2 regions of the Pseudodesulfovibrio sp. JC047 genome follow, and region 1 is predicted to be linked to the other one. Evidence: predicted binding sites of a transcription regulator. Region 1 holds the regulator's gene; the other holds the start of a gene.
The links. Region 1 encodes sigma-54, which starts transcription at its own class of promoters, with help from an activator protein. Its sites were predicted from a motif close to CTGGCACGGNNNNTGCTT; they were not measured.

Region 1 (5,751 bases):
AAGGACTCCGGGCGACAAATCTTTCCAAACGGTATGGCCAAAAAGAGGTCGTGCACGGCATCAATCTGGAGCTGAATCCTCAAGAGGTTGTAGGGCTACTCGGTCCGAATGGCGCGGGAAAGACAACGACATTCTATATGCTTGTGGGCATTGTCGAGCCAAATACCGGCAATGTGACTTTGAGCGGCATAGATTTGACGGAAAAACCGCTTCATGAACGGGCTCGAATGGGAGTGAGTTATCTTCCACAGGAAAGTTCCATTTTCAAAAAGCTAACTGTCCGACAAAATTTGGAAATCATCCTTGAACAGACTTCATTGTCTGCCAAAAAGCAAATGGCCCGGGCCAATGAATTGATGGAGATGTTTACCATCACGAAATTGGCCGATCAGGCTGCCATGTTTTTGTCTGGTGGAGAACGTCGTCGGCTTGAGATTGCACGGGCTTTGATTCTTGATCCACAATTTATCCTTTTGGATGAACCGTTTGCAGGGATTGACCCCATCGCGGTCATTGATATTCAAGAAATTATTTCAGTCTTGAAAAGTATGGGAATCGGTATTCTGATTTCCGATCATAACGTGCGTGAGACGTTGAACATTTGTGACAGGGCATACCTTGTGTATGAAGGCAATGTTATTCTTGAAGGATCGCCTGAAGAAATTGTTCAAAACAGTCGTGCACGACAGATTTATCTTGGCGAGGACTTCAGCCTGTAATTCCCGCGTTTCAACTTTTACGCTTTCTCGATTTACAGTGTACCCAATCGTTGGTACACTTTTTCATGCTATTTCAATGCCACTATATAATGAATAGTAACGGCAGGTTATAACAATCTCCTTGCTTCGTTGTCGTAGGTGTGACATACTTAAATCAGAATCATAAAGGGAGAACCGGAACCTGCTTTGAACCCGGTGGATCAAACAAGACTCTATTAGCCTTTCGAGAAATACATTATGGGATTGGAACTTAGACAACAACTCAAGCTTTCTCAGCAATTGGTCATGACACCACAGTTGCAGCAGGCCATTAAATTGCTGCAACTCTCTCGTCTGGAGTTGCTTGAAACTGTTCAGCAGGAACTTCTGGAAAATCCTTTTCTTGATGAAAAGGAAACGGAAGCTGATGTTGCTGATGCGTCGGAAACGTTGACCGAATCCCAGGCTGAAGAAGAGTTGGTTCGTAATGCCGACTGGGAAAATTACCTGGGAGAATTTTCCAGCACTTCAAAACAGGCCACTGGTCGCGACGCCGAAATCCCCGAAGAAGGGATGTCTTTCGAGGCTCGTCTCGCTTCGAAGCCCTCTCTTGAGGGGCATATCAATTGGCAAATGCGGCTTTCCAATTTTACCGAACAGGAAATTGCGATCGGTGAAATGATTCTCGGTAATCTTGATTCAAATGGTTATTTGCAGGCCTCCACCGAGGATCTGCAATCCATGGTTGACGCGTCCAGCGAAGACATTGAATCAACCATTCTTCGGATCCAACGACTTGATCCTGTCGGGGTCGCTTCACGAACGCCACAGGAATGTCTGTTAGTTCAGATGGATGTCTTAGGATATGACGATCCCGTTCTTGTTTCGCTTGTCACCGACCATTTGGAAGATCTCGAAAAGAATCGGTATAAGCCTTTGGCTCGTAAATTCAAGATTTCCATGGAAGATCTCAAGTCCTATCTGGATTTAATGCAAACGCTTGACCCTATGCCCGGGACCAATTTTTCCAGCACCGAGCCGCATTATGTCAGCCCGGATGTCTTCGTGTACAAGTATGGTGACGATTTCATCATCATTTTGAATGAAGACGGATTGCCACGATTACAGATGAACGCCTTTTATATGGATTCCATGAAAGGGGCCGCACACAAAGAAAAAGAATATTTTCAAGAAAAAATGCGGTCTGCCGCATGGCTGATGAAAAGTCTGTACCAGCGTCAGAGAACATTGTACAAAGTGGTTGAGAGTATTGTCGGTTTTCAACGAGATTTTTTTGAAGAAGGCGTGACAAAACTCAAACCATTGATCCTCAAGGAGGTCGCCGAAGATATCGAGATGCATGAATCCACCGTGAGCCGGATTACCACGAGTAAGTATGTTTCGACTCCACATGGCATTTATGAGCTGAAGTTTTTTTTCAACTCAGCCTTGGATTTGGACGATGGGTCACAAGTGGGTTCAGAGAGCGTCAAGGCGCTCATCAAGAAAATGATTGCAGATGAAGACTCGAAAAAACCTTTAAGCGATGAACGGATTGGTGATATTCTCAAGGAAGAACTCGAGGTTAATATCGCCCGACGCACTGTTGCAAAATACCGTTCCGCCATGGGCATTCCGTCTTCTTCAAAACGCAAGCAGTATTTCTAATCCTGTTTGCCGCACTCAAAACAAGGAGGCAACGTATGAACATCAGCTTCACTTTCAAGAACTTTGAGCCGTCCGATCATCTCAAAGGATACGCTAAGAAGCGGTTTGAAAAGGTAGCACGATACGTTTCCGATTCGGAAGCCGATTTGCAGGTCAACCTGCTGGTCGATAAATTTCGCCACAAGGCGGACGTCATTTTGAACTCGGATCGCATTCATATCTCCGCGTATGAAGCTTCGGAAGACATGTATTCCACCATTGACATGGTGTTGGACAAGTTGGAAGCTCAGCTGCGGAAGATGCGTGAAAAAATGAAAAGTCGCTCGAAAAAGGGCCGTGGAAACAAGATGGTCCACATGAATGTCCTTTCTTATGAGGATATGCCGAGTGATTCTGCGCCCACCATTGTCGGTACTGACGAATATGTTCCGAAACCGATGTCTGTTGATGAAGCCGCCATGCAACTCGATGCGCTTGAAAATGAATTCCTGGTGTTCCGTAATGCCGAAACTGAAGGCCTTAATGTCATCTATAAACGAAAAAATGGCGATTATGGTCTTATTGATCCTGGGTACTAGAAAATGAAACTTGGTGATTACCTGGCGAAGGACTGTGTCCTTCCCGAAATAGTATCCGAAACACGATCGGATACCTTGAAAGAACTTATCGCCCCCTTGGGCGCAAAATATCCAGAGATGGACACGGACCTCGCGGTTCGTGTCCTTCTCGAACGTGAAAAGCTGGGGACCACCGGCATTGGTGATGGCATTGCCATCCCTCATGGCAAAGTGGATGGCCTCGATGCCATGCATGTTATTGTGGGTCGAAGTCTCAAGGGAGTCGAATATGATGCCCTTGACCAGAAGCCATGTACCATCTTTTTCCTTGTTCTTGCCCCGGAAGAAGCCGTGGGCATTCACCTGCGAGTTCTTGCGCAAATTTCTCGGTTGTTGAAAGACGAGACGTTTCGTCGTTCTTTTTTAGAAGCCGAAGGACGTGACGAGTTGTGGGGACTGCTTAAAAGTGTTTAATCCAAAAAGGACTTCTTCGTGACGCCTTCCAATCCTTTTCCCGTTATCATTGTGACCGGGCTTTCCGGTTCGGGGAAAAGCACAGCCCTCAATGTATTTGAGGATCTGGGCTTTTTCTGTATTGATGGCTTGCCCTCGAAAATTTCGCCAAAGATTGCGGATCTTATTCTCAAATTCGATTCGCAATATCGTGGCTTGGCTCTCGGCATGGATTTGCGGCAGTTTGAATTCGTCGATGGATGGGACCAAGTCTTGGATGATTTCAGGGAACTTGGCATTACTCCACAGGTTGTCTTCCTTGAAGCTCGAATGAGTGAACTGGTGCGCCGGTATGCGACGACTCGTCGTCCGCATCCTTTGGAATATCGAAATCTTGGATTGGAACAGGCTCTTGAGCAGGAAAAGGAACTTCTCGAACCAGTGAGAGCCGGTGCAGCTTTGGTTCTTGATACAACCAATTATTCCATTCATGACCTTCGGCGCGTTGTTCAGACAAAATGGTCGGCTATTGAAGAAGTCGGGCGCGGAATGCGGGTTCATCTTATTTCTTTTGGTTTCAAATATGGTGTTCCGTCCGAAGCTGATTTGGTCTTTGATTTGCGATTTTTGCCAAATCCCTATTTTGAAGAGAATCTTCGGTCGCTTTCCGGACAAGACAAGGCCATTGCCGACTATGTACTTCACAGCAAGGTCGGGGGAGAATTCAAAACACGTTTTCTGGATTTCCTGACGTATATGCTTCCACTCTATGCGGATGAGGGACGATATCGAATGACTGTCGCTCTCGGATGCACCGGAGGACGCCATCGGTCTGTTTCTGTTGGAGAGTCCGTGCTGGTGGCCCTGAAGAAAAAAGGGTATACTGTTTCAATTGAACATCGACATATGGAACTTGGGTAAATGATGGCTGTAAAGTCTGATAAAAAAGAAGCAATGGTCGGCATCGTTTTGGTGACTCACTCCACTTTTGGAGCAAGCTTGCTGGATGCGGCAACAATGGTCATGGGCGAACAGAAAAACTGTTTGGCTGTGGGTGTTGATGTCGAAAAGAGCGTGGATGAGACCATGGAAGCTGTCAGGAAAGCCATTCAGACAGTGGAAACTGGCAAGGGGGTCGTCGCCTTGACGGATTTGTTTGGAGGGTCTCCAACCACCATGAGCCTTTCCCTGATGAAGTCAGAAAATCTTGAAGTTATCACCGGTGTCAATTTGCCGATGCTGGTCGCGACCATACAGTCACGCAAAATGAATTTGGATGCCTTGGCTGAAGCGGTCAAGAATGCTGGCCGCCAGGGAATTAAGGTCGCGGGCGCGATGCTGCGAAAAAAAACGAAAAAATAGGGTGTTGCCGTGATTCTTGCCCGTATAGATAACCGCCTGATTCACGGCCAGATTATTGAGACTTGGCTTCCGTATACTGGAGCTAAACATGTTGTTGTGGCCAATGATGAATTGGCGCATGACATTTTGCAACAGGAAATCATGTCTTTGGCCATCCCGCAAACAGTCGACAGCGTTTTTGTCGATGTTGACGACCTTCATGAAACCTTAGCGAAAATTGTGCCTGGCGGGGATCAGGTCATTATTCTTTTTTCCAGTTGTGCTGATGCGAGACGGGCGTATGAAGCCGGATTTGATTTTAATGTTCTGAATATTGGTAATGTTCATTACAGCCCCGGGAAAAAACAGATTTCTCCAAGTGTCGCACTATCCGATGAAGATGAAAATTGTCTTAAAATGCTCAATCGGAAAGGGGTAAAACTCGATTTTCGATGTGTTCCCAATGATCCGGTCCAGGTGAGGTTCGACTCATGATTATCCATACACAATTTACCTGGTTTGCATCTGTCGCTTTTTTTTTGCGCTCTTCTCTCTTTTTAGAAACGCCCTGAGCATAGGCTTTTTAGAACGGCCGCTTGTCCTGGGCTTTTTTTGGGGACTTTGGAGCGGAGATTTAACAACCAGTCTTTATATTGCCATATTTTTTGAATTGTTATGGCTTGATTTGCTTCCTGTCGGAACATTTATTCCGCCGCACCTGACTGCGGCCAGTTTCGCGGCGTTGTCCCTGACAACATATTTTGGATTGGAGCATCCTGCGCGTATCATGGGGGTGCTATTCGCAAGTATGCCGCTGGCCTGGCTCGGAACAAAAGTCGAAATGATCATCCGTGACCAAGAACAGGTGAGCTATAACCAATTGTTGAATTGGACAAGAAATCCCGAAAAATCGAACGTTCCTGGCACACTCATCATGAAATCCATGGTGCGTTCTTTTCTTTATTCCGGTCTTTCTTTTTTGGCGGCAATACTCCTCATAAAATACTGTTTGCAGTTTATTTTTTCTGTATATC
Region 2 (5,751 bases), on a different contig from region 1:
GGCATTGAGAATTTCTGCCACGGAATTGACACCACCGACTTTCTTGCCTTCTTTGCCGCCCATGGCGATCAACTGGCTTTGCAGCACTTTGTCCACTTCCATGAGCATTTCTTCGGCCACGGCTTCGAGTTTTGCCAGACGCATGAGCACTTCGGCTCGAACGCCTGCCGGGAGATTCTGGATCAATTCCGCAGCCTGATCCGGGTGGAGATGGCCGAGAATGAGGGCCAATGTCTGCGGATGCTCGTTGCGTAAGATCTGGGCCAGAATGCGCGGACTGACATTTTCCAATTCCTGGAACGGTGTGGGACCGGTATCCAGATCCAGAGAATCCATGATATATTTGGCAGTTTCCGCATCGAGTGATTTTGTCAGTAATCGTTTGACCTGCTCAGGACCACCCACCAGCAGTTCGGCGCCGTAGGCCAATGCCTCGTTGTATTCCTTGAGGACGTCGAGCACTTCTTCCTTGGGAACGGAATCGGTTTCGAGCATGGCTTTGGAAACGGCTGCTATCTCATTCCGTTCCATTCGTTTGAAGACTTCCGCCGTGAATTTCTCGCCAAGAGCGAGCAGCACGATGGCCGTTTTCTGTGGTCCTGAAAAATCTGCCATGGGTTTATGCCTCCTGGGTCAGCCAGGTTTTGAGCAGATGCACTGCCTGGTCAAGATTGTCGTCGGACAATTCGATAGCGTGATTCTTGGCATTTTCCAAGCGTCGAGTTGTATCCAGAGCTTCTTCGTCCACTTCTTCCTCTTCAAGGGCCAACCGTTCGGCACCGGGGAGTCCGGCCATTTCCTCGATTTCCTGCTCAGCCACACGGGGTCGAATCAGGGCCATGACGACCGGGCGGACAACCAAAATGAGGAAGAGGAAGATCAACAATCCGTTGAGAAATGGTTTGCCCAGACGCTGGGCATATTCCAGCATGGTCCGCATGAGTGAGTCGCCATCATAGAGTTCTGGTTCGCCAAAGGAGATGTTACTCACTTCGATGGTGTCGCCGCGAGCACTGTCAAAACCGACGGCATTGGCGATCAGGGTTTGGATGCGGGCGAGTTCTTCAGCTGATCTGGGAGTATAGGTCGATTCGCCTGTTTCAGCATTGGTCACCCAAGTGCCGTCCACGATAACCGCGACAGTCAGGCGTTTCAACTGCCCGACAGGCGTGATGATATTTTCTTCCTGTTTGTTGATTTCAAAGTTGGTTGTTTTGGTCTCTCGGGTGGAGTCCTGGGTGGTGCGGGTGCCGGAAAAACCGTCGCCCCGGAAGTTCGCATCGGGTTCGCCTCCGGCCAGAGATGCGGCACCGGCAGTGGATTCCTCACTGGTTGTCTCGGAACGAACCACTGCGCCATCCGGATCATAGACTTCCTTATGGACAGTGCGTTGACTGAAATCGAGGTCCGCATTGACGCGGGCGATGACCTTGTCCGGTCCGACCGCCGGGCCGAGCAGTTCGATGATGCGGCGTTGCATCAGGGCTTCCACGTCGGCCTTATGCAGCATTTGCGCGCTGGACAGGGACAGGCCAGACGATTCGTCGCTCGGCGTGTACAGCGGACGGCCTTTCATGTCCGTAACCGTAATATATTTTGATTCCAAGCCTTCCACAGCCATGGAGACCAGATTGACAATCCCCTGGACTTCATCTGATTCGAGTTGCCCGCTGTCTTTCAACTGGAGCACGATGGATGCGGACGGTGCGGTCTGATCCTCAATGAACAGCGACTTCTGGGGAATGACCAGATGGACGCGGGCTTTGAGCACCATGGGAAATTCTGTGATGGTTCGGGCCAACTCCCCTTGCAGGGCACGCTGGTAATTGATGTGCTGGACAAAGTCGGTTTGTCCAATCTGGACTTCATCGAAAATTTCGAAACCAATACCTTGACCATGCAGGTTGCCTTCTCCGGCGACCTTGAGTCTGAGCTCGTAGACTCGATCAACGGGGACCTTGATGGTCTTGCCGTTGTTTTCAAGGACGTAGTCTTCTTTGGCAGCCTGCAACATGCCCACGACCCTGGATGCGTCCTCAGGGTAGAGATTGGTCATTAATATCCGGTAGTCAGGCTTGTTCATCCAGTAGATCATGAGCGCAAAGGCGATCACCACTGAAGCGGCCAGACCACTGATGAGGATACGTTGGGACATGGAACGGTCATTCCAGAACCCGGAGGCTTTTGACCAATATTCGGCAACAAACGGAGGCATTGTCTCTCTCCAATAGATTGAGCGTTTTCGTTATCTGACGAGTGATGTCCGCTTAGAAGGGCATCTGCATGATTTCTTTATAGGACTGCATGATCTTGTTTCGCACCGCGCCGGTCATCTGCATGGCCATGCTGGCTTTTTGCATGGAGATCATCAGCTCATGAACATTCTGGCTTTTGCCGGTTGCGAATTCTTCGATCATCACTTTTTTATCTGTCTGGAGGTCATTGACCGTATTCAGAGATTCCTTGAGTGTGTCATTGAATGCCTTGGCTGGTTCCTGTGGTTTTTTCAGACTGTTGGTGACAGTGTTGTTGACCGTCTTGAGACGGGAACCCATGGCATTTTGATAGGCGTTGATCGCGACACTTTTGACAACCATAATTCAATACTCCTTCAGGCTTAACCCAAGCCGATTTGCAGGGCTTTCTGGAACATGCGTTTCGCAGCCTGAATGGACTGCACATTGGCTTCGTAGCCGCGCATGGTCTGCATCATGTTGGTCATTTCTTCAACCACGTTGATATCTGGGTACGTCACATATCCCTGCTCATTCGCGTCAGGGTGATGCGGTTCGAAGACCTGCTTGAAAGGTCGTTGATCAGCAGTGACGCCAAGGACCTTGACGCCTTTCAGGTCACGATTGAGTTGATTGTGCATTTCCTGGGCAAATGGTGAGTAGACGGGAGAAGCCTCGAACGACACGGATTTGCGTTGGTAGGGACCACCGTCTTCGGTCTTGGTGGTTCGAATATTCGCCATGTTCATTGAGATGACATTCAGCTGGGCACGCTGGGCCTTGAGGCCGGATGCGCTGATGTCCATTGCTGTCATTAAATCCATATTACTTCGCTCCGTCCATTATGACTTTACCCATACCATTGAAATTCTTTTTGATGACCATGGCCAAGGCGTTGTACCGCATGGTGTTTTTGGCGTTGGTGGCCATTTCCTTGTCCAGATCGACTGAATCCTGCCCGTAAATTTCACGAGCCTTGAAATCCTTCAAACCGTCGCCGACGAATCCGTCCGGGTTGAATGTCGCGGGAAGGTGTGCCTCCGAGGTGCGGGTCATTTTGCCGAGAGCGTCCTGATTGAGGGCCTTTTGCAATTTGTCCTCGAATTCGATGGACCGGGCTTTGTACCCCGGGGTGTTGAGGTTGGCGATGTTGCCGGTGACGAGATTTTGACGTTGCAGTTGAAGGTCCATGACCTTCCCTGTCAATTGAATATGTCGTTCAAAAAGCTGTCTCATGCCTTGCTCCTCCTGCATTCCCTGTGATGTTCTATTTCCTGACAGGCATGTTTTTCCGTCAGGTTCGCAAAGAGATAAGCAACTCTCGTTCCAAACAAATAACATATTGAAATAAAAGAATATTTATTGTACACACACGTCGTAGAGGGTGGAGGGGGCCTTGTCGTTGGCTTGGGTGGTTCTTTTTTCGGTTGCTGTCGGGGCAGATTCTTCCGTCCGGGTGGGCGCGTCGAATGGGCGTTGAAAATGAAATAAGGGTGTTTAGTCTCTATAAAATCAGTATTTACAAAAGTTTATATTGTATTTATGTGATTTTGGAGCTTCTTGAAGACTGATTTTGGCACAAGCATTGCTAAATCAAATGCGGTCAGCTGTGACCGTGTATATTTTTTCACCCTGTTTGTCGGGTAAAGGAGAAATGGAGGGAACATTATGAGTGGCCATTTGGACTACGAAATAAATAAAGAGCTTGGTGAATGCTACCTATTCATGGGTGAGCTGGACAAAGCGGAAGAGTATTACAACAAAGCGGTGAGTTCCAATGGGGTGCATCCTGATCCCTATCTTGGGCTGGCGACCGTTGCCGTTCAACGCGGACAACTCGAAGACGCCATGACCATGTACGAGAAGGCGCATTCCATCGAGCCGTCCGACAAGAGTCTTTCCGGCATCGGGCTTATCCGGCTTGAGAAGGGTGAAACTGAGGAAGCGTATTCCCTGTTCACTGAGGCCATAACCCGGAATCCGGAAAATATGGTCGCCTTGTTTAGTCTTGTTCGGTTGGGACATGAATTGCAGCGTTTGGAAAAGATCGTGCCTTACCTGGAAGCGTATCTTGAAATCGATCCGGACAAATTTGAAGTGCGGTATTCTCTGGCGGGAAGCCTTGTGTGTCTCGATCGGAAAGATGCGGCCCGGGTTCAATTGGAGACGATCCTTGAAGCTGATCCGTCCCATGAGGCTGCCAAGGAAATGCTCGATCAGTTATAAGTCGAGTCGTGTTTTCCCTCCTTTTGGTTTTCCGTTCCGTCATGATTTGTGATTGGTGGAGCGGAGAACCGGCCTAGAAGGACGGGTTGGAAAGGAGAGGATTACTTAACCCGCTGTTTCGATATCAGTTTGCCGGTCGTGCTTTTGGGCCTGCCCTGTCTTTCGAATAGGCGTTTTTTGGCGTTCTGTAGCCATTTTGTTCGATTTTTCACGTGCGTGAAAGCTTGCGTTTGTGGCTTGAATCTGGCACAGCCTCTCAAAACAAGAAGAGAGGTTTATGATGAAAGTGTTACCTGTCAAACGAGCGATCTTATCTGTAACCGATAAGTCTGGACTCGCCGAATTCGGCCGATTTTTGACGGACAATGACTGTGAACTGGTGTCCACCGGAGGCACCAAGAAAATGTTGAAAGAAGCCGGGTTGCCGGTAACGTCCGTGTCAGACGTGACCGATTTTCCGGAAATTCTCGGTGGACGGGTGAAGACGCTGCATCCCCACATCCATGGTGGTATCCTGGCCGACAAGGACAACGAAGGACACATGGAAACATTGCGGGATTTCGGTATCGAACCGTTTGATCTCGTGTGCGTCAATCTCTATAATTTCGCTGATGCCGTGGCCAAAGGTCTGGATCTCAAAGCCGCTGTCGAGCAGATCGACATTGGCGGACCGACCATGTTGCGGGCCACTGCCAAGAATTTTCATTCCATCTGTGTGATTCCCGACCCCAAATATTACCCGGTAGTCCAAAAGGAAATCGAGGAAAACAACGGCATTTCGTTGGCGTTCCGTAAGGAAATGGCTGCATTGACCTTCAAGTTGGTCAGTGAGTACGATGCCATGATTACCAAGTACTTGAGCGAAAACGACGCGTAGAGTGTTTCGTGATGCGCCTTGCGAGAGCGGGCCATTTTCGTCATTGGACAGTCTGTGGCTGTCCGCCGATGAATCTGACCTTTTTCCCCAAACCTTACGGTTTTGAGGAAGAGAGAAAGTGAAAGGTTGCGGCCATTGTGGGAGACGGCCATGTCGTATTCCGCAGGTTTTCTTTCGATTTTGATCGGGTCAGAAAACGTGTCGAGTTTCGTTTGAAAATATTATAAACTTCGCCGAGCAGAAACATGAATCGGCCCAAGGTGCAGTGCTCATTGGGTCGATTCTCGGTTTTGCTCGGCGTTCGAAGTATTTAGGCAATGCCGAAAATCCTTTTTGGCGGGGCCATTGCGAAGAGATGCAAGGAGTATCACCATCGCTCAGAAACCAAAGGGCAACCTGCAAGGGTTGAAACCC

Region 2: the regulator sigma-54 is predicted to act here: its motif matches at 3,547-3,564, upstream of flgB (flagellar basal body rod protein FlgB).

Annotation. Positions count from the first base shown of each region.
Region 1 is NZ_WUEH01000008.1:117,940-123,690, reverse strand. It holds gene lptB (LPS export ABC transporter ATP-binding protein) at 1-719, shown strand, start outside; gene rpoN (RNA polymerase factor sigma-54) at 957-2,366, shown strand; gene raiA (ribosome-associated translation inhibitor RaiA) at 2,402-2,944, shown strand; gene GO013_RS07180 (PTS sugar transporter subunit IIA) at 2,948-3,397, shown strand; gene rapZ (RNase adapter RapZ) at 3,416-4,297, shown strand; gene GO013_RS07170 (PTS sugar transporter subunit IIA) at 4,298-4,738, shown strand; gene GO013_RS07165 (PTS sugar transporter subunit IIB) at 4,748-5,212, shown strand; gene GO013_RS07160 (PTS sugar transporter subunit IIC) at 5,226-5,751, shown strand, end outside.
Region 2 is NZ_WUEH01000011.1:57,288-63,038, forward strand. It holds gene fliG (flagellar motor switch protein FliG) at 1-615, opposite strand, end outside; gene fliF (flagellar basal-body MS-ring/collar protein FliF) at 620-2,215, opposite strand; gene fliE (flagellar hook-basal body complex protein FliE) at 2,268-2,597, opposite strand; gene flgC (flagellar basal body rod protein FlgC) at 2,618-3,058, opposite strand; gene flgB (flagellar basal body rod protein FlgB) at 3,060-3,470, opposite strand; gene GO013_RS09015 (tetratricopeptide repeat protein) at 3,903-4,460, shown strand; gene GO013_RS09020 (IMP cyclohydrolase) at 4,741-5,337, shown strand.